DNA from 2 places in the Acidovorax sp. PRC11 genome. Region 2 is predicted to be linked to the other one. Evidence: predicted binding sites of a transcription regulator. Region 2 holds the regulator's gene; the other holds the start of a gene.
The links. The regulator LexA, encoded in region 2, represses DNA repair genes until DNA is damaged. The targets are predictions, from matches to a motif close to ACTGTATNNNNATACAGT.
Positions count from the first base shown of each region.

Region 1: Q9R47_RS14325 (DNA topoisomerase IV subunit B) is a predicted target of LexA. The motif match lies at 7,502-7,519, and genes of this name have one in related genera.

Region 1 is NZ_JAUZUQ010000011.1:94,710-105,252, forward strand. It holds gene Q9R47_RS14275 (peptidylprolyl isomerase) at 1-49, opposite strand, end outside; gene Q9R47_RS14280 (cupin domain-containing protein) at 115-1,248, shown strand; gene Q9R47_RS14285 (hypothetical protein) at 1,295-1,810, shown strand; gene Q9R47_RS14290 (hypothetical protein) at 2,013-2,294, shown strand; gene Q9R47_RS14295 (MBL fold metallo-hydrolase) at 2,413-3,192, opposite strand; gene bamC (outer membrane protein assembly factor BamC) at 3,228-4,316, opposite strand; gene dapA (4-hydroxy-tetrahydrodipicolinate synthase) at 4,398-5,294, opposite strand; gene Q9R47_RS14310 (class I SAM-dependent methyltransferase) at 5,357-5,944, opposite strand; gene Q9R47_RS14315 (hypothetical protein) at 5,999-6,172, opposite strand; gene Q9R47_RS14320 (MFS transporter) at 6,181-7,428, opposite strand; gene Q9R47_RS14325 (DNA topoisomerase IV subunit B) at 7,553-9,535, shown strand; gene Q9R47_RS14330 (lytic transglycosylase domain-containing protein) at 9,539-10,390, shown strand; gene parC (DNA topoisomerase IV subunit A) at 10,452-10,543, shown strand, end outside.
Region 2 is NZ_JAUZUQ010000003.1:239,484-250,026, forward strand. It holds gene xseA (exodeoxyribonuclease VII large subunit) at 1-441, opposite strand, end outside; gene Q9R47_RS05040 (MotA/TolQ/ExbB proton channel family protein) at 814-1,440, shown strand; gene Q9R47_RS05045 (biopolymer transporter ExbD) at 1,531-1,956, shown strand; gene lpxK (tetraacyldisaccharide 4'-kinase) at 1,963-3,033, shown strand; gene Q9R47_RS05055 (Trm112 family protein) at 3,057-3,239, shown strand; gene kdsB (3-deoxy-manno-octulosonate cytidylyltransferase) at 3,236-4,030, shown strand; gene adk (adenylate kinase) at 4,198-4,854, shown strand; gene Q9R47_RS05070 (asparaginase) at 5,019-5,984, opposite strand; gene lexA (transcriptional repressor LexA) at 6,095-6,769, shown strand; gene Q9R47_RS05080 (hypothetical protein) at 6,984-7,481, shown strand; gene hrpA (ATP-dependent RNA helicase HrpA) at 7,540-10,543, opposite strand, start outside.

The DNA of each region.
Region 1 (10,543 bases), on a different contig from region 2:
CTTTCAGGATCCAGGTCAAAGCGACCACGCATTGTTGGTTGATTTCCATAGGAGAATTGTCGCAGTTCGTCCACCGGCCGCGCCACTGTGGCGTGCGCCCTCCGCTTTTCCCCCATGGATACCCACACCCCCCTCGCCCTGCTGGGCGGAATGACCCCCGCGCAGTTCATGCGCCGCCACTGGCAGAAGAAGCCGCTGCTGGTGCGCCAGGCCATCGCCCCGTTCGTGCCGCCCGTGGGCCGCCAGGAACTGTTCGCGCTGGCGGCGCAGGAAACCGTCGAATCGCGCCTCGTGCAGCAGAAGCAGGGCGCCTGGAGCCTGCGGCACGGTCCGTTCGCGCGCCGCGCGCTGCCGCCGCTGGCCACGCCCGACTGGACGCTGCTGGTGCAGGGCGTGGATCTGCACGACGACGCCGTGCATGCGCTGCTGCAGCAGTTCCGCTTCGTCCCGCAGGCCCGCCTCGACGACCTGATGATCAGCTACGCCTCCGAGGGCGGCGGCGTCGGGCCGCATTTCGACAGCTACGACGTGTTCCTGCTGCAGGCCCATGGCCGGCGGCGCTGGCGCATCGGCCGGCAGAAGGACCTGTCGCTCAAGGACGGCATTCCGCTCAAGATCCTGGAGAACTTCGAGCCCGAGCAGGAGTTCGTGCTGGAGCCCGGCGACATGCTCTACCTGCCGCCGCGCTGGGCGCACGACGGCATCGCGGAAGGCGAGTGCATGACCTATTCGATCGGCTTCCGCTCGCCGTCGCGCACGGGCCTCGCGCACGACCTGCTCACGCGCCTGTCCGACGGCCCGGACGAGGACGGACCGGGGCATCCGCAGCTCTACCGCGATCCGTCGCAGGGCGCGGTGGACCGGCCGGGCGAGGTGCCGGCCGCGCTGGTCGAGTTCGCGCGCGATGCGCTCGCGCGCGCGCTGGCCGAGCCCCTGGCGGTGGAACGCGCGCTGGGCGAGAGCCTGACCGAGCCCAAGCCGAACGTCTGGTTCGAGCCCGGCGAGCCCGAGGGGCTGGAGCAGGGCGTGCGCCTGGACCGCCGCACGCGCATGATGTACGACGCGCGCCATGTGTTCATCAACGGCGAAAGCTACCTGGCCGGCGGTCGCGATGCGGCGCTCATGCGGCGCCTCGCCGACCAGCGGGGCCTGGAGGCGCGCGACCTGGCCCGCGCGAGCGACGATGCGCTGGACCTGCTGGCTTCCTGGTGCGAAGCCGGCTGGGTGCACGCGGAAACCGGCCGCTAGCCCCGGCGCGGGACCGCCCGCCAACGCAGCAGCAAAGGAGGTCTCCATGGATTTTTCGCAGGCCCTGGCCGGTGAGGGGCCGCTGCCGTCCGGCCGTTTCGAGGGCCGCGCGGCGTTCGCCGACGGCGTGCGCGCCGCGCTTGCCTGTGCCGCCCGCGAAGGCTGGCGGGAACTCGTGCTGTGCGATTTCGATTTCCACGACTGGCCGCTCGGCGAGCGCGATGTCGAGGCGTGCCTGCAGGCCTGGGCGGGGCGCGGGCGGCGGCTCACGCTGCTGGCGGCCGGTTATGACGAGATCGTGCGCCGGCATGCCCGCTTCGTGCGCTGGCGCGCCACCTGGGACCACATCATCGAGTGCCGCCGGGCGCCGGCGAGGGACCGGCAGGAGCTGCCCGGCGTGCTGTGGTCGGACCGCTGGGTGCTGCAGCGGCTGGACCCGGAGCGCAGCACGGGCGTGGCCGGCAGCGAGCCGGAGCGGCGGCTGCAGGTGCGCGAGGCGCTGGACGAATGGCTGCTGCGGCGCAGCACGCCGGCGTTTCCGGCCACCACGCTGGGACTGTGAGGTAAAGCGCTGGAAAACGGCGTATCAGTGTTAGTCGGTATTGACGCAATCTCCCTATAATTTGCGATTGATGTCCGGACACGTTGTTGCGACGTGCCGAGCGCCACGGGGTGCACCGCACCCGGCCAAAGCGCATCGCTGAAAGAGGGCGGCGTGGCGGCAAGTTTCCAAGATCCGTCTGTCCCATAAGGAAAATACCGAAATGAAGAACTCTCTCGTTCTGGCTGCCCTGGTCGCGTCCGTCGCTCTCGCCGCTTGCGGCAAGAAGGAAGAAGCTCCGGCGCCCGCACCGGCTCCGGTCGAAGCACCCGCTCCCGCCCCTGCCGTGGTGCCCGCTCCCGAGGCTTCCGCTGCAGCCCCCGCTGCCGCTGCCGAGGCATCCGCCGCTGCTTCCGATGCATCCGCTGCCGCCAGCGACGCCGCCAAGGCCGCTGCCGACGCTGCTGCTGCCGCCGCTGCTGCCGGCGCTTCCGCCGCCAAGTAAGCCACTGGCCGATCGTCGTTCCTGCCGCGGGGCCACCAGCCCGTGGCGGCAGGTCCGGCACGAAGCCCCGTACCGCGAGGTCGGGGCTTTTTTTCGCCCTGGCGCGGCGGCGCGATCGTCAGTCGGCGGCGATCCAGCCGGTGCCGGTGCGCGGGTCGGCGACGTCGATCTGCTCGGGGGCCCAGCCGATTGCCTGGGCGAGCGCCGCGCGCGCGAGGTCGGGACGGTTGTTCTGCAGGCTGAGGTGGGCGGCGGCCACGCGCTTCAGTCCGCCGTGGTGCACCGCCCGCAGGATTTCCGCGGACACGTGGTTGCCCAGGTGGCCGTAGGCACCGCCGATGCGCCGCTTGAGGAACGCGGGGTAGCTGGAGACGGACAGCATCTCGCGGTCGTGGTTGGTCTCCAGCAGCAGCGCATGGCAGCCGCGCAGGTGGGAGAGCACGTGCTCGGTGGCGTGGCCGAGGTCGGTGAGCAGGCCGACGTGCGTGGCCCCGTCGCTGCAGCGCAGGTGCAGGGGCTCGCGCGCGTCGTGCGGCACGGTGAAGGCGCGTGCCTCGAAGGCGCCGAGGTCGATCGCCTGGCCGTCGGCGGCGACGTGCAGCAGGCCGTCCAGGTCGGGAGCGCCGATCGCGGAATAGGTGCCGTGGCTCATCCACGCCGGGATGCGGTGGCGCAGCGCGATCTTCTGCATGCAGCCCACGTGGTCGGAATGCTCGTGGGTGATGAAGATCGCGTCGATGTCGTCGATCGCGAGGCCGGATTCGCCCAGCCGCGCGGCGAGCTGGCGCGGCCCCAGCCCGCAGTCGATGAGCAGGCGCCGCACCTGCGTGCCGCTGCGCCCCTCGACGATGGTGGCGTTGCCCGAGCTGCCGCTGCCCAGGCTCTTGAATCGCAGCACGCGGTGGGGTGCTCCTCAGCGGGCGGCCGTGCCGCTCACTTCAGGTCGTCCGACAGCACGCGCACGATGCGGTCCGCGTTGGCCGACGCGTCGGGCGCGCCCGATGCGTTCAGCACCGCCACGGTGCTCTTGCCGCCTTCGCTGCGCACCTGGATGCGGTACTTGACCGGCGGCGCCGCATCGTTCGAGCGGCCCAGCAGCTTGGCGAAGAAGCCCGGGTCCTTCTTCTCGGTGGGCTCCACGTAGCGCACGAAGTACACGCCCTGGGCGCGGTCGCGGTCTTCGACGGTGAAGCCGGTGCGGTCGAGGGCCAGGCCCACGCGCCGCCATGCGCGGTCGAAGTTCTCGTCGAGCTGCACCACCGGCGCGTTGCCCACACGGGCGATGCGGGCCGTCGGCGGCGTCTGCACGGGCGCGGCGGCCACGGCGCGGGACTGCTCCTCGCTCACGCCGAGCTTGACCATCAGGCGGCGCAGGAATTCGGTTTCCAGCTCCGGATCGACCGGGCGGGGCTGCCACACGGTGCTGTCCTTCTGGGCGGAGCTGTAGACCTCGACCATGCCGCGGTGGCTGATGTAGATCTCGGTCGAGCCATCGGAGGCGCGCTCCAGGCGCGTGCGGAACTTGTCGCGCTCGCCGGTGGAATAGATCGAGTCGAACACCTTGCCGAGCGTGGAGCGGATGATGTCCTGCGGCAGCTTGGCGCGGTTCTCGGCCCAGTCGGTTTCCATGATGCCGAGGTTGGGCTGGTCGATCTGCAGCACGAAGCCGTTCTCGTTCCAGAAGTCGCGCACGGGCTCCCAGAGCGTATCGGCCGGACGCTTCACGACCAGCCAGCGCTGGTTGCCGTCGCGCTCGATGCGCACGTCGCCCAGCGACTGCGAGGCGGCGTTGACGGTGCCGGGCTGGCGCTGCGCCTGGCCGGCCTGGAAGGCCGCGGCGGAGACCACGCCGCCGGGAATGGTGTAGCGCGAGTCGCGCGAGAGCTGGGTCAGGTCCGGCGGCACTTCGAGGGTCGGGCCCTTGGTGGCGCTCTTGTAGTCGATCTTGTCGTTCTCCAGCACGGAGCAGGCGGAGAGGGCCATGGCAAGGCCGAGCAGGCCCAGGCGGTTGATAGCGTTCACGCGGAAATCCTTAAACGGTGTCTCTGGAGTGTGCTGCGGCGGAAGGCGCGGGCGGTCGGACGGAGCGTGGGCCGGCGCGCTTCAGAGCAGGCCGGCGGAGCGCAGCGCGGCTTCCACCACGGGTTCGCTCGCGGACGACAGCGGCGTCATGGGCAGGCGCATCGTGCCGCCGCACAGGCCCATGCGCTGCAGGGCCCACTTCACGGGGATGGGGTTGGCTTCGACGAAGAGGTGCTTGTGCACCGGCATCAGGCGCAGCTGGATCTCCATGGCGCGGCGCGTGTCGCCCGCGATCGCGGCCACGCAGAGCTCGTGCATGAGGCGCGGCGCCACGTTGGCGGTGACGCTGATGTTGCCCTGGCCGCCGCAGAGCATGAGCGCCACGGCCGTCGGATCGTCGCCCGAATAGACGGCGAAGCCCTTGGGCACGTCGCGGATCAGCCACTGCGCGCGCTCGATGTTGCCGGTGGCTTCCTTGATGCCGATGATGCCGGGCACCTGGGCGAGGCGCAGCACCGTGTCGTGCAGCATGTCCGCGACGGAGCGGCCGGGCACGTTGTAGAGGATGGTGGGCAGGTCGCCCACGGCCTCGGCGATCGCCTTGAAGTGCTGGTACTGGCCCTCTTGGGTGGGCTTGTTGTAGTAGGGCACGACCTGCAGCTGGCTGTCGGCGCCCACCTTCTTGGCGAAGCGGGCCAGCTCGATCGCCTCGGCCGTGGAGTTGGCGCCGCAGCCGGCCATGATCGGCACGCGGCCGGCGGACTGCTCGACCGCGACGCGGATGATCTCGCAGTGCTCCTCGACGTTCACCGTGGGCGATTCGCCCGTGGTGCCCACGACGCCGATGCAGTCGGTGCCCTCGGCGACGTGCCAGTCGATCAGCTTGCGCAGGGTGGAGTAGTCCACGCTGCCGTCCTCATGCATGGGGGTGACGAGGGCGACGATGCTGCCGGTGAGGGTGGCGCTGGAAGAGGTCATGTCCGCGAAGGAAAACGGTAAAGGGGCATTCTAACGAGTGTGTAACCGGCCCGGCCGGGGGGTTAACCGGGGGGCGGCGGCACGAGGGGGTGGCGAGGCGGTGCGTCGCCGGGCGCCTGCCGGACGGCCGCGATGCGCTGCACGAAGCGTTCCGGCGACGGCAGGAAGCCGTCCTCGTAGGCCACGATCCTCAGACCCGCGCAGGCACCCAGCAGTTCCCCGGGTTCGAGCAGAAAGTCCGGCCGCGATGGACGGCCCACGGTGCCGTTGCCGTGCGCGAAGGTCTCGTAGAGCAGCACGCCGCCGGGCGCGACGCTCTGCACCAGGGTGGGCAGCAGCGGACGCCAGAGGTAGTGGGTGACCACGACGGCATCGAAGCGGCGACCGGCGAACGGCCAGGGGCCCTGTTCGATGTCGGCGCAGACCAGCTCGCCCAGGCCCGCCAGCGCGGCGACCTCGGGCCCGGAGCGGTCCACGCCCGCGACGGCATGGCCGCGCGCGTGGAACCAGCGCAGGTGCCGGCCGCCGCCGCAGGCCACGTCCAGTACGCGGCCATGGGGCGGCACCAGATGGGCCCAGCGCACGATCCAGTCGGAGGGGGCGGCGTGGCCGGGCGCTGCGGTGCGCGGGAGAGGAGGGGAGGGCTGCATGGCGAAGGCCGGCGGGACGCGGGGGAGGGCCGGGACGGGCCCGCGATGGATCGGTCAGAAGCAGGACCAGACCTGGTCCGCCATCATGACCACGAAACCGGGCTCCGCGTACAGCGCGAAAGCGGCGGACAGCGCCGCGGCGGCCGCGGCGGCCATTGCCAGCCGCCGTTTCCAGGCGGGGCGGCGCGGAGTGGATGCGGGCCGGGCGGTGTCGACCATGGCGTGCATGCCGCGGCTCACACGGCGGCGCCTGCCCGGGCCGGGGAGCGCACGATCGGCGATTCGCGCACCGGCAGGTTGATGAGGCCGGCCGCGACGCCCAGCGCGATGGCGAGGTACCAGACCACGTCGTAGCTGCCCGTGCGGTCGTAGAGATAGCCTCCCAGCCAGACGCCCAGGAAGCTGCCGATCTGGTGGCTGAAGAACACGAAGCCGCCCAGCATCGAGAGGTGCTGCACGCCGAAGATCTGCGCCACCGTCGCGTTGGTGGGCGGCACGGTGGAGAGCCACAGGAAGCCGATCACCGCCGAGAACACGTACACCGACACCGGCGTGAGCGGCGCGATCAGGAACACGGTGATCGCCACGGCGCGGGCGCAGTAGATGAACGCCAGGATGTGCCGGCGCGCCATGCGCTGGCCCAGCGTGCCCGCGATGTAGGTGCCGAAGACGTTGAAGAGGCCGATGAGCGCCAGCGCGTAGCTCGCCACCTGGGGCGAGAGGCCGTGGTCCTTGAGGTAGCTCGGCATGTGCACGCCGATGAAGACCACCTGGAAACCGCAGACGAAGTAGCCGGCCGTGAGCAGCAGGAAGCTGGGATAGCGCAGCGCTTCGGAGAGGGCCTCGCCCACGCTCTGGCCGCGCGGCGGGCGGGCACTACCGGCGGCGCCCGCGGCCGCGCGCCCGAACCCCGGCTCGCGCAGGCCGAAGGCGATTGGCACGATCAGCAGCACCATCACCGAGAGCGCGAGCAGCGACTCCTGCCAGCCCAGGCGGGCGATGAGCTGCCCTTCCACCGGCACCATGAGGAATTGCCCGAACGAGCCCGCGGCCGCCGCGACCCCCATGGCCCAGGAGCGCTTCTCGGCCGGGATCTGCCGCCCCAGCACGCCGTAGATCACCGCGTAGGTGGTGCCCGCCTGGGCGGCGCCGATCAGCACGCCCGCGGTGAGCGCGAACAGCAGCGGCGTGGGCGATAGCGCCATGCCGGCCAGGCCCGCGGCGTAGAGCACCGCGCCGCCGATCAGCACGCGGAAGGCGCCGAAGCGGTCGGCCGCCATGCCCGCGAAGATGCCGAACACGCCCCAGGCGAGGTTCTGCACGGCGATCGCCAGCGCGAAGCTCTGGCGCGTCCAGCCCATGTCCTGGGTGATCGGCTGCAGCCACAGGCCGAAGCCGTGGCGGATGCCCATGGAGAGCGTGACGATGGCCGCGCCGCAGGCGAGGACCTGCACCATGGAGAGCTTGGGGGTTTCGGAGGACATCCGGCGAATGTAGCCAAAAGTGGCGCGCGGCGCTCGCGGGCCGGTGGGGGTTAACCCGTGCCGCATGCGGGCGACTGTCTTTCCATCCAGTGTCGCCGGGCGGGCCGCACTACAATCCGCGCCCATGGCAGCCAAACCCTCTTCCGTCTCGCCCAGCGACTATTCCGAAGGTTCGATCCGCGTGCTCAAGGGCCTGGAGCCCGTGAAGCAGCGGCCGGGCATGTACACGCGCACCGACAACCCGCTGCACATCATCCAGGAAGTGCTCGACAACGCGGCCGACGAGGCCCTGGCCGGGCACGGCAAGCGCATCAAAGTCACCCTGCATGCCGACGGCTCCGTCGGCATCGAGGACGACGGCCGCGGCATTCCGTTCGGCCTGCACCCCGAGGAGAAGGCCCCGGTGATCGAGCTGGTCTTCACGCGGCTGCACGCGGGCGGCAAGTTCGACAAGGGCAAGGGCGGCGCCTACAGCTTCTCGGGCGGCCTGCACGGCGTGGGCGTCTCGGTCACCAACGCGCTCGCGCTGCGGCTGGAGGCCTCCACCCACCGCGAGGGGCAGATCGCGCGCCTCGTGTTCGAGGGCGGCGACGTCACCGAGCCGCTCACGTCCCGGCCGCTGGCCGCGGGCGAGCGCCGCCAGGGCACGACGGTGCGCGTGTGGCCGGACGGCAAATACTTCGAATCGACGGCGCTGCCCATGGGCGAGCTGGTCCACCTGCTGCGCAGCAAGGCCGTGCTGATGCCGGGCGTGACGGTGTCCCTGGTCAACGAGAAGACGAAGGAGACGCAGACCTGGCAGTACAAGGGCGGCCTGCGCGACTACCTCGGCCAGAACCTTTCGCACGATCCGGTGATCCCTCTCTTCGAGGGCGACGGCTATGCCGACCGGCACAGCGAGAACTTCGCCGAAGGCGAAGGCGCCGCGTGGTGCGTGGCCTTCACCGAGGAAGGCCAACCCATGCGCGAGAGCTACGTCAACCTGATTCCCACGAGCGCGGGCGGCACGCACGAGAGCGGCCTGCGCGACGGCCTGTTCAATGCCGTCAAGAGCTTCATCGAACTGCATTCGCTGCTGCCGAAGGGCGTCAAGCTGCTGCCCGAGGACGTGTTCGCGCGTGCCTCGTACGTGCTCTCGGCCAAGGTGCTGGACCCGCAGTTCCAGGGCCAGATCAAGGAGCGGCTCAATTCGCGCGACGCCGTGCGGCTGGTGAGCGGCTTCGTGCGCCCGGCGCTCGAGCTGTGGCTGCACCAGCACGTGGACTACGGCAAGAAGCTCGCCGAACTCGCCATCAAGGCCGCGCAGACGCGCCAGAAGGCTGGCCAGAAGGTCGAGAAGAAGAAGGGTTCCGGCGTGGCCGTGCTGCCCGGCAAACTCACCGATTGCGAAAGCCGCGACCTCTCGCACAACGAGGTGTTCCTGGTGGAGGGCGACTCCGCCGGCGGCAGCGCCAAGATGGGCCGCGACAAGGAGTGCCAGGCCGTGCTGCCGCTGCGCGGCAAGGTGCTCAACACCTGGGAGGTGGACCGCGACCGGCTGTTCGCCAACACCGAGATCCACGACATCTCCGTGGCGCTGGGCGTCGATCCGCACGGCCCGAACGACACGCCGGACCTCTCCGGCCTGCGCTACGGCAAGGTCTGCATCCTGTCGGACGCCGACGTGGACGGCTCGCACATCCAGGTGCTGCTGCTCACGCTGTTCTTCCGCCACTTCCCCAAGCTGATCGAGACCGGCCACATCTACGTGGCGCGGCCGCCGCTCTACCGCGTGGACGTGCCGGCGCGCGGCAAGAAGCCGGCCTCGAAGGTGTATGCGCTGGACGACGGCGAGCTGGAGGCGATCCTCGACAAGTGCGCCAAGGACGGCGTGGCGCGCGAGAAGTGCCAGATCAGCCGCTTCAAGGGCCTGGGCGAGATGAACGCCGAGCAGCTCTGGGAGACCACGCTCAATCCCGACACCCGCCGCCTGCTGCCCGTGCAGCTGGGCGCGATGGGCTTCGCCGAGACCGAGGGCCTGATCACCAAGCTCATGGGCAAGGGCGAGGCGGCTGCGCGACGCGAGCTCATGGAACTGCACGGCGACGCCGTGGACGTGGACATCTGAGCCATGGCGGCGCGGCGCTCCGGTGGTGGTGGTGCGGCGGCGTGGCTGCGGCGGCAGGCGGCTGCCGGCGCGCGCGTGGCCGCGCTGGCCCTGGCGCTCTGGCTGCCGGTGCAGTCCGCGCATGCGGACCTCTGGGCCTACGTGGACGACCGCGGCGTGACGCATTTCGCGGCCGAGCGCATCGACGAGCGCTACAGCCTGTTCTTCCGCGGCGACGTGTTCGATTCCACCAAGGACGGCCGCGCCACGGGCACGGGCCTCGTGCCGCCCGGCGCGGCGCCCGGAGCCACGCCGGAGAGCGCGCGGCGGCTGGCGTATTTCGACATCGCGCCGGAGGTCAAGCGCGTGAAGCACTTCCTGCGCGCCTCGGCGAACCAGCACGGGCTCGACTACGAACTGCTGCAGGCGGTGATCGCCACCGAATCGGGGTTCGATCCGCAGGCGGTGTCGCCGCGCGGCGCGGTGGGGCTCATGCAGGTGATGCCGGCCACGGCCCAGCGCTTCGGCGTGGCGCGCGAGGCGAAGCGTTCGGTGGAGCAGAAGCTCACCGATCCGGGCACCAACGTGGCGGCCGGCGCGCGCTACCTGCGCCACCTGATCGATCTCTTCGAGGGCCGGCTGGACCTGGCCCTGGCGGCCTACAACGCGGGCGAGGGCGCGGTGCAGCGCGCCGGCCGGCGCATTCCCGCCTACCGCGAAACGCAGAATTACGTGAAGAGCGTGCTGGGGCTCTATGCCCTGCTCAAGCCCGCTGCCGTGGCGCCCGCGCCATCGCCGCTGGCCGCGGGCCGCGGGGCCGCCGCCGGCCGCGTGCGCATGGAGCTGGCGGCGCCGCTGGCGCAGGGCGCGCCCTGAATCACCGAACGACACCGCGGCGCACCGGCTGCCGCGTTTTTCCTTCCATCCTTTCCCACGCATGAGCGACAACGACCAACCCACCCTCGACTTCACCCAGCCCGCGTCCGACGACCAGCTCGGCCTGGCAGGCTATGCGCAGCGCGCCTACCT
Region 2 (10,543 bases):
GCCGATCGCCCGCGGCATGACGGGCAGCTCGCGCTTGCGCGCCGGATCGAACAGGCCCTCGGCCTCCAGCCGCGCCTTGAGGCGCAGGAACTGCTCGAAGAGCGCCCCCTGCCCCGCCCGCTGCAGGCTCTCGACGATCAGCTGCAGGTCCCCCCGCGCTTCGTACACCGCGAGCTTGCCGCGCAGCTCGACCATTTCGCCGTCGCGCGGCACGTCGGCCAGCAGCATGGCCGCCCGCCGGAACATCGCGCAGCGAATCTGGCCCTGCCCGTCCTTCAGCGTGAAGTAGCAATGCCCGCTGGACGCGCGCGAGAAGCCCGTGATCTCGCCGCGCACCGCGACGGGATTGAACCGCGCCTCCAGGGCGTCAGCAACGGCGCGGCACAGCGCCCCGACATCCCAGATGCGCGGCGCCATTGCTGGATTCGGCCGCTCAAACATCGGCGCCACCAGGGCTGCGGGCGCGCGGTGCCTGCCCGCTAGTCCACAACACCCAAGGAGCGATACCGATGGGTCGGAACGTGACCGGGCGCCCGCCAGAGCTATGTTCTTCCGTGCAAGTCATTGATTCATATCGAAATTTTGCTGCGCAATTTTTCATCAATCTGTCAAAGTGTCGATTTGGCGCGCTGCGGCGGGGGTTGCACACCCAGTTGCCCACAAAGTTATCCACAGAAAATGTGGGTGGTTGTGGAAAGCTGGGGGGGCGGCGGGGGTGCGGGACGCAGGTCGCCGAAGGCATCGCCGGCGGCGCCGGGCGGCCATGGCGCTGGGCCATAATCGCGGCCTGCTTCCATCTGCGCGGAGAGAGAATTGCTGTCGATCATACAAGCCGCAGGCTGGCCGATCTGGCCCCTGATTGCCTGCTCCGTCCTGGCGCTGGCCCTCGTGGTGGAGCGCTTCCTCGCTCTCAAGACCGCGCGCGTCGCCCCGCCCAAGCTGCTGGACGAGGCCATGTCCGTCACTTCGCGCAACCTGCCGACGCCGGACGTGGTCAACCAGCTCGCGCAGAACTCCGCCCTCGGCGAAGTGCTGGCCAGCGGCCTGCGCACGCTCAACAGCCACCCGCAGAGCAGCGAGGCGGACGTGCGCGCCGCCATGGAAGGCACGGGCCGCGCGGTCGCCCAGCGGCTCGAGAAATACCTCAACGCCCTCGCCACCATCGCCTCGGCCGCGCCCCTGCTCGGCCTGCTCGGCACGGTGATCGGCATGATCGAGATCTTCGGATCGCAGGGCGGCTCGGCCACGGGCCAGGGCAACCCCGCCCAGCTGGCGCACGGCATCTCGATCGCGCTCTACAACACCGCATTCGGGCTGATCGTCGCGATCCCCACGCTGATCCTCTGGCGCTACTTCCGCAGCCGCGTGGACGCCTACCTCCTCACGCTCGAACTCGCCTCGGAGCAGTTCGTGCGCCATCTCCAGCGCCTGCGCAAGTGAGGTGAACGGCAGGCCGGCCCACTTGTCGCACCGGCCGCCCGCCCCTCCCGAAGCAGCCCGCGCCCACGCCTCTTTTCGCAGGTCCGCCCCATGAACTTCCGCCCCCGTCCGAAGGAAGCGCCGGAGATCAACCTGATCCCGTTCATCGACGTGCTGCTCGTGATCCTCATCTTCCTGATGCTCTCGACCACCTACAGCAAGTTCACCGAGCTGCAGCTCACCCTGCCGGTGGCCGACGCAGAGCAGCAGCGCGACCACCCGCGGGAGGTGATCGTCGCCGTGGCCGCGGACGGGCGCTACGCGGTCAACAAGACCGCCGTGGACGGCAAGGGGGTGGATGCGATCGCCCTCGCGCTCCAGGCCGCGGCCACGGCCGGGCGCGAGAGCGTGGTGATCATCAGCGCCGACGCCAACGCGCCGCACCAGGCCGTGATCTCCGTGATGGAAGCCGCGCGCCGCGTGGGCCTCTCGCAGATCACCTTCGCCACCCAGTCGTCCGCCAGCGCGGGCCGCTGACCGGGCATGCCGCTGCGCGACCGGCGCGCCCCGCGGACGCCCGGCGCCGCACCGCACGCCGAGGCGGCCTTCCAGCGCATCTGGCGCCGCCGTGGAGGGGGGGCCTGGGCGCTGCTGCCGGTGGCGGCAGTCTATGGCGCGCTCTCGGGCCTGCGCGGCGCGCTCTACAAGACCGGCGTGCTGCGCGCCGAGCGCCTGCCGGTGCCCGTGGTGGTGGTCGGCAACGTGGTGGCCGGCGGTGCGGGCAAGACCCCCGTGACCCAGGCGGTGGTGCGGGCGCTGCGCGAGCGCGGCTGGCATCCCGGCGTGGTCTCGCGCGGCTACGGGCGTGCCACCACGGACTGCCGGGAAGTGCTGCCGGACGCCGACGCCGCGGCCGTGGGCGACGAGCCGCTGCTGCTCGCGCGGAGCACCGGTGCTCCGGTGTTCGTCGCCGCGCGCCGGGCCGACGCCGCCCGCGCCCTGCTGCGCCAGCACCCGCGCACCGACGTGGTCATCTGCGACGACGGGCTGCAGCACCTCGCCCTGGCGCGCGACGTGGAGCTGTGCGTATTCAGCGAGGAAGGTGCCGGCAACGGCTGGCTGCTGCCGGCCGGCCCGTTGCGGGAGCCCTGGCCGCGCCGGGTCGATGCCGTGCTGCACGCCGGCGATGCGCCCGAAGGGGCCGAAACCGCTGCGCTGGGAGCGTTCCCCATCCGCCGCTCGCTGGCGGACCATGCGGTCGCCCGGGACGGCGGCACGGTACCCCTGGCACGGCTGCACGGCCAGCCGCTGCATGCGGTGGCCGCCATCGCCCGTCCCGCCGCCTTCTTCGCGATGCTGCGCGGCCGCGGCCTGACGGTGGAGCGGGAAACCGCCCTGCCCGACCATGCCGATTACGGCGGCTGGCCACCCGTGCCCGGCGACGGCCTGCAGGTGGTCTGCACCGAAAAGGATGCCGCCAAGCTCTGGCCACGGTGCCCGGGCGCGCTGGCCGTGCCGCTGGTGGTGGAGATCGCGCCTGCGTTTTTCGAGCGGTTGCATCTGCGGCTGCGGGAGATCGCGGGCCGCTCGCTATCATCGGCTCCCGATTCCTGAACCTCTTTTCCACCTCTACCGCCATGGATCCCAAACTGCTCGAACTGCTGGTCTGCCCGGTCACCAAGGGCCCGCTGACCTACGACCGCGAACGCGGCGAACTGGTGTCGCGCAGCGCGCGGCTCGCCTACCCGGTGCGTGACGGCATTCCGGTGCTGCTGGAGACGGAGGCGCGCACGCTCTCGGACGCGGAGCTGGAAGCGTGAGCGGCGCGGCTGCACCGACCGCCGACTTCACCGTCCTGATCCCGGCCCGCCTGGCCTCCACGCGGCTGCCCGACAAACCGCTCGCCGACATCGGCGGCCTGCCCATGGTGGTGCGGGTCGCGCGGCAGGCCGCACGCAGCGGCGCCGCGCGCGTGGTGGTCGCGGCCGACCATCCCCGCATCCTGGAGGCGTGCGCCACGCACGGCGTCAAGGCGGTCGCCACGCGCGCGGACCATCCGAGCGGCAGCGACCGCCTGGCCGAGGCCTGCGCGCTGCTCGGCCTCGCGGGCGACGACATCGTGGTCAACGTGCAGGGCGACGAGCCGCTGATCGATCCCGCGCTGATCGATGCCGTGGCCGCCCTGCTGCCCGCGCGCCCCGAGGCCTCCATGGGCACGGCCGCCCATGCGATCCACAGTCTCGCCGACTACGCCAACCCGAACGTGGTGAAGGTGGTGCTGGACGGGCGTGGCCTGGCCCACTACTTCAGCCGTGCCTCCATCCCGCATGCGCGGGACCATGCGGGTGCCGCCTGGTGGGAGCCGGGGCACCCGGGCATGCCGGCCGGCTACGCGCCGCTGCGGCACGTCGGCATCTACAGCTACCGTGCAGCCTTCCTGCAGGCCTTCCCCGCCCTGCCGCCCGCCCCCACCGAAGCCGTCGAGGCGCTGGAACAGTTGCGCGCGCTCTGGCACGGGCACCGCATCGCCGTCCACGTGGCCGACGCCGCCCCGGGCCCGGGCGTGGACACCCCCGAAGACCTCGCCAGGGTGCGCGCACTGCTGGGCTGAACCCGCCTGCACGGCGCCTGCGCCGCGCCGTCACGACGGTGTCGCAGTTGTCAGTCAGACGGAAGGACACGCATGCTATCCTTGCCCGCGATTGAAAGCGCCACCCCGGGCCCTACGGCAGCCCCGGGCGTCGCGCGCTGGCCGAATTCAACACTTAGAGGACTTCCATGAGACTGATTCTTTTGGGCGCGCCCGGCGCCGGGAAGGGCACGCAAGCCGCGTTCATCTGCCAGAAATACGGCATTCCGCAGATCTCGACGGGCGACATGCTGCGCGCCGCCGTCAAGGCCGGCACGCCGCTGGGCCTGGAGGCCAAGGCCGTGATGGATGCCGGCAAGCTGGTGAGCGACGACCTCATCATCGGTCTCGTGAAGGACCGCATCGCCCAGCCCGACTGCGCCCAGGGATTCCTCTTCGACGGCTTTCCGCGCACCATTCCCCAGGCCGACGCCATGAAGGCCGCGGGCGTGAAGCTCGATTACGTGCTGGAGATCGACGTGCCGTTCGAGGCCATCGTCGAGCGCATGAGCGGCCGCCGTTCGCACCCCGCCAGCGGGCGCACCTACCACGTGCGCTTCAACCCGCCGAAGGTGGAAGGCAAGGACGACGTCACCGGCGAGGAGCTGATCCAGCGCGAGGACGACAAGGAAGAGACCGTGAAGAAGCGCCTGGAGGTGTACAGCGCCCAGACGCGCCCGCTCGTGGAGTACTACTCCAGCTGGGCCAAGGCCGATCCCGCCAACGCACCGAAGTACCGCGCCATCAGCGGCACGGGTTCGGTCGAAGAGATCACGCAGCGGGCACTCGCCGCGCTCGCGGACTGACATCCGCCTGGCGGGGCCCGGGCCGGGGCACGCGGCCCGGCCAGGGTCCAGCACCAAGACGACGCCGCCTTCGGGCGGCGTTTTTGCGTGCGGGGCCGATCCCCGCTCGTGCTGCCGCCGGCAGCGGCCGGCAGGCGGCCCCCGGCCTCCGGTCCACGCCGCAGTCAGGCGCGCGCCAGCAATTCCAGGAGCAGATCCACGCGCGCCTTCACCGGGCCCATGCCTCGCGCGTCGGGCAGCGTGTCGTCCGGGCGCGGCAGCACGCGGCCCAGGGGGCAGCGCGTGCTCACACGGACCGCCGTTCCCCCCGCCTGCGCCCGCTCCAGCGCGGACTGCAGGCGGTGGTGCAGCGTCCCGTTGCCCGTGGCGGCCACCACGATGCCGTCCACACCGTCCGCGGCCAGCAGTTCCACGGCGCGACCGGTGGCGCCCGCATGGGACAGCACGATCTCCACGCGCGGCCAGGCGGCGGCCTGCGCGACGGCCTGCAGGGCGGAGTCCGCCGACTCCGCGGCCGCGGGCCAGCCTCCGGCCAGCCGCACGGCCCCCTGCTCCACCCAGCCGAGAGGGCCGGCTTCGCCCGAATCGAACGCATGCAGCCGCTGGGGATGCACCTTGCGCACGCCCCGGGCACCATGGATCTCACCGGCCGCCACCGCCACCACGCCGTGCGCGCCGGGCGTGGCGGCCACGGCCACGCCGTCGAGCAGGTTCTGCGGCCCGTCCGGGGCTGTGGCGGTGGCCGGGCGCATGGCGGACACCAGCACCACCGGCTTGTGCCGCGCGCCAGCCAGCACCCGGTGCAGGAACCACGCGGTCTCCTCCAGCGTGTCGGTGCCGTGCGTCACCACGACCGCGCGCACGCCGGGGTCGGCCAGGTGCGCGGCACACCGCAGCGCCAGCGCCTTCCAGACGTCCTCGTCCATGTCCTTGCTGTCGATCTGGGCCACCTGCTCCGACACGAGCTGCGCCGCGCCGGCGGCCTGCGCCAGCCCGGGCACGGCGTCCAGAAGCGCGCCGATGCCCACCTGCGCGGCCGTGTAGCCGATGGTGTCTTCCGCGCTGGCAGCCGTTCCGGCGATGGTTCCGCCGGTGCCGAGCACCACGATTTTTTCTGCACCCACTTGCATTGCCTTTAGAAACTGTTTAAAAATACAGTGACTGGATCGAACCACAGGGTTGGCCGATCCGCCCCTTCCAGCGCCGGTCCGGCGCCAATATCCTTCACCGGAGTGCCCGCATGCTCGACAGCCCCAAGCTCACCGCCCGCCAGCAGCAGATCCTCGACCTCATCCAGACGGCCATCGCCCGCACCGGCGCGCCGCCCACGCGGGCCGAGATCGCTGCGGAGTTCGGTTTCAAGTCCGCCAACGCGGCCGAAGAGCACCTGCAGGCGCTCGCGCGCAAGGGCGTCATCGAACTGGTGAGCGGCACGTCCCGCGGCATCCGCCTGCGGGGCGAGGCCGTGCGGTCCATCAATGCCGCCCGCGGCACCCAGTTCCACCTGCCCATTCCCGGCATCTCGCAGCTCATGCTGCCGCTGATCGGCCGCGTCGCAGCCGGCTCGCCGATTCTCGCCGAGGAACATGTGGACCAGACCTACAGCGTCGAAGGCAGCCTGTTCCAGCACAAGCCCGACTACCTGCTCAAGGTGCGCGGCATGTCGATGCGCGATGCCGGCATCATGGACGGCGACCTGCTCGCCGTGCAGTCCACGCGCGATGCACGCAACGGGCAGATCATCGTGGCCCGCCTGGGTGATGAGGTCACGGTGAAGCGCCTGCGCCGCACGGCGGGCTCCATCGAGCTGCTGCCGGAGAACCCCGACTACCCGATCATCACCGTGCAGCCGGGCGAAGCCTTCGAGATCGAAGGCCTGGCCGTCGGGCTCATCCGCAACACGATGCTGATGTAACCGCAGCGGGCTCCGCTCGGAACGGCGGTCGCACGGCATCTCTCGGGTGCCGGGCCAGGCTGCCGCATTCCCTGCACCCCTCCTTCCAGCGTTGCCCAGGTGGCGGGCGCTGGCCCTCCCCTTCGCGTGGATGGCCAACCCTGCGGCATCGCCCTGCCTGTTCGAGGCCAATCCTGCCAGTGTTCAACCCATCCTGACCGCTGGAGATTTTTTCATGGCAAAGGCTCTGCTCGATTTCACGGCCCTCTCTTCGTTCCGTCCGCTGCGCGGGCTCTTCCGGTGGCTGCGGGGCGCTCCGGCGGCCCGCAGCGAGGCCGCGGCCCCGGCCTGGTCGCGCTGGCCGCACCGTCCGGCCTGCACCGTGCATGGCGCGGTGGACGAGCCGATGCGCCCGCGTGCCCACCGTGACGAGAACATCGAAGGCGAAGGTCCGGCCGCAGCTGGTTCGACCGCTGCCGGTCAACCGGCCAGCCACCTCGGCGGCATTTTCACCTCCACAACCCCCGTTCTCGCACTCCCGGCTCCCGCCGAGCGGGGCGCGCGCCACGCAGCCGCCTCGGGGCGCGGCTGCACGGCCCGGGTCCCGGGGCCGGTGCGGGTGGTCCAGCGCCGCCATGCGGGGACGCCGGAGCGTTTCGTGATCTCCGGCCGCATGGCCGACGTGCGGGCGGAGCTGGAACGCTGGGCCGCTGCCGAGGCGGTGCTGAACTGATGGGGGCAAGGCGCTCTTGCCGAGCGTCTTCACGGCCCAGCAGAAAGGTTTCCGCTTCTCAGCTGTTGATCTGCGCCCAGAGCTTGTCCAGCCGCTTCACGCTCACCGGCTGCGGCGTGCGCAGCTCCTGCGCGAAGAAGCTCACCCGCAGTTCCTCCAGCAGCCAGCGCAGCTCCTGCATGCGCGCATCCACCTGGCCCTTGCGCTCCGCCACCAGGCGCCAGTAGCGCTGCTCCTGCGGACGCAGTTCCGCGAGCCGGGTGGCGTCGCGCGCGGCATCGGTGCGCACCTTGTCCAGGCGCAGCGTGATGGCCTTCAAATAACGCGCGAAGTGCGCGAGCTGCGACCAGGGCGCGGCGGCCAGGAAGTTCTTCGGCATGAGCCGCTGCAGTTGCTGTTGGGCGTCCTGCGTGGCATCGGGCGCGGCTTTCGTGTCCTTGATCTTGCGGGCCGCCGCGGCGTATTCGAGCAGGATCGCACCGGCCAGCCGGGCGACCTCGTTGGCGATCAGCGTGAGCCGGCCCCGGCCTTCCTGCACCCGGCGCTGGAAGTCCGCGTCCGTCGTCGGCAGGGGTTCGACCAGGAAGGCCCGGTCCAGCGCCACGTCGATGATCTGCGCGCGCAGTTCCTCCTGCGTACCCAGCGGCATATAGGCCACCGCCATCTTCTGCAGGTCCGGGATGTTCTTTTCAAGGTACTTGAGCGCATCCTTGATCTGCAGCGCGAACAGCCGGCGCAGGCCCGCGCGGTGGCGCGCCGCGGCCACCCCGGGTTCGTCGAACACCTCGATGGTCACGGCATCGCCGCCATCGATGAGCGCCGGGAAGCCGATCAGCGTCTGCCCGCCCTTGCGGATCTCCATGAGCTCTGGCAATTCGCCGAAGGTCCAGGCCGTGTAGCGCTGGCCCGCCGGCACGGCGGCCGGCGCGGGTGCGGGAGCGGCCACCGGGCCGGCGCTGGCCGGTATTGCGGCGGCGGAAGCCGCACGCCCGTCTCCGGGCCTGCCGTGCGCTCCTCCGCCCTTGCGGGAGCGTTCAGAAGCGGGCGTCTCCGCAGGGGCCACGTCGGGCTCGGGCTCTGGAGCGGCGCCCGCGAGCTTGAGCCCCGCCAGGGCCTGGAAGGCCCCCCGGGCCCTGGCGCCCCATTCGGCCTTGAGTGCGCCCAGGTTGCGGCCCTGGCCCAACTGCCGTCCGTCCTCGTGCACCACGCGGAAGTTCATGAACAGGTGCGGGCTCAGCATGTCGAGCTTGAAGTCCGCGCGCTTCACATCGAGCGAGGTCTCGTCACGCACCTGCTTGAGCAGCACGTCCACCAGGCTGCCCTGCCCGAAGCGCTCGGGCGTGCCGAGCAGCTCGGCCAGGCGCGCGGCGTTGTCCGGCAGCGGCACGAAGCGGCTGCGCGGGCGCTGCGGCAGGCTTTTGAGCAGCGCCTGGATCTTGTCCTTGAGCATGCCGGGCACCAGCCATTCGCAGCGGTCCTCGCTCACCTGGTTGAGCACGAAGAGCGGCACCGTGACGGTGACGCCGTCGCGCGGGTCTCCGGGTTCGTGCAGGTAGGTGGCCGCGCAGTCCACCCCGCCCAGCCGCACCATGCGCGGGAAGGCGCTGGTGGTGATGCCCGCGGCCTCGTGCCGCATCAGCTCGTCGCGGGTGAGCTTGAGCAGGTCCGGCTTCGCCCGGCTGGCCTCGCGGTACCAGGTTTCGAAATCCGCGCCGGTGCAGATGTCGGCAGGCACCTGCTGGTCGTAGAAGGCATAGATGAGCTCTTCGTCCACCAGCACGTCCTGGCGGCGCGACTTGTGCTCCAGCTCCTCCACCTTGGCGATGAGCTTGCGGTTGGCGGGCAGGAACGGCAGCCGGCGCTCCCAGTCCTGCGGCCACTGGTCGCCGACCAGCGCCTCGCGCAGGAAGATATCGCGCGCGGTGCGCGGGTCCACCTTTCCGAAGTTCACGCGCCGGTTGTTGTAGATGACGATGCCGTAGAGCGTGGCGCGCTCCAGCGCCGTCACCTGCGCGGCCTTGCGCTCCCAGTGCGGGTCCAGCATCTGCTTCTTGAGCAGGTGGCCGCCCATCTCCTCGATCCACTGGGGCTCGATGGCCGCGATGCCGCGACCGAAGAGGCGCGTGGTCTCGACCAGTTCCGCCGCCACGATCCAGCGCCCGGGCTTTTTCGACAGGTGGGCACCGGGATGCTTGTAGAACTTGATGCCGCGCGCGCCGAGGTACCAGTCCTCTTCCTCGCTCTTCACGCCGATGTTGCCGAGCAGGCCGGCGAGCATGGAGCGGTGGATCTGCTCGTAGCTGGCCGGCTGCGGATTGATGCGCCAGCGGTGCTCGGTGACCACGGTGAGCAGCTGCGTGTGGATGTCGCGCCACTCGCGCAGGCGCCGGATGCTGATGAAGTTCTGGCGCAGCAGCGATTCGTACTGCCGGTTGCTCAACTTGTGGGTGGGCGCCGCAGCCGGCACGGACGCGGTGGCTGCCGCGGAGGCCGCCGCCTCGGCGCTGCCGCGCAACTGGCGCTGCGCCACCGGCAGCACCGCCTGCGAGGGAGCGCCCTTGCGCGCGGCGTCGCGCTGCGCCCGCGCGGACGGCAGGCTCGGCGCGCCGCCGCGGGCCTCGTTGATCCATTTCCAGAGCTTGAGGTAGCCGCTGAATTCGCTCTTCTCGTCGTCGAACTTGGCGTGGGCCTGGTCGGCCTGCTGCTGCGCCTCGAGCGGCCGGTCGCGCACGTCCTGCACCGACAGGGCCGAGGCGATCACCAGTACTTCGTCCAGCGCCTGGCGGTCGCGCGCCTCCAGGATCATGCGGCCCACGCGCGGGTCGAGCGGCAGGCGCGAGAGCTCCACGCCCATGGGCGTGAGTTCGTTGGCATCGTCCACCGCGCCGAGTTCGGCCAGCAACTGGTAGCCGTCGGCGATCGCGCGGCCCGAGGGCGCCTCGATGAACGGAAACTGCGCCACGTCGCCCAGGTGCAGCGACTTCATGCGCAGGATCACGCCCGCGAGCGAGGAGCGCAGGATTTCCGGATCGGTGAAGCGCGGCCGACCGTTGAAGTCGGGT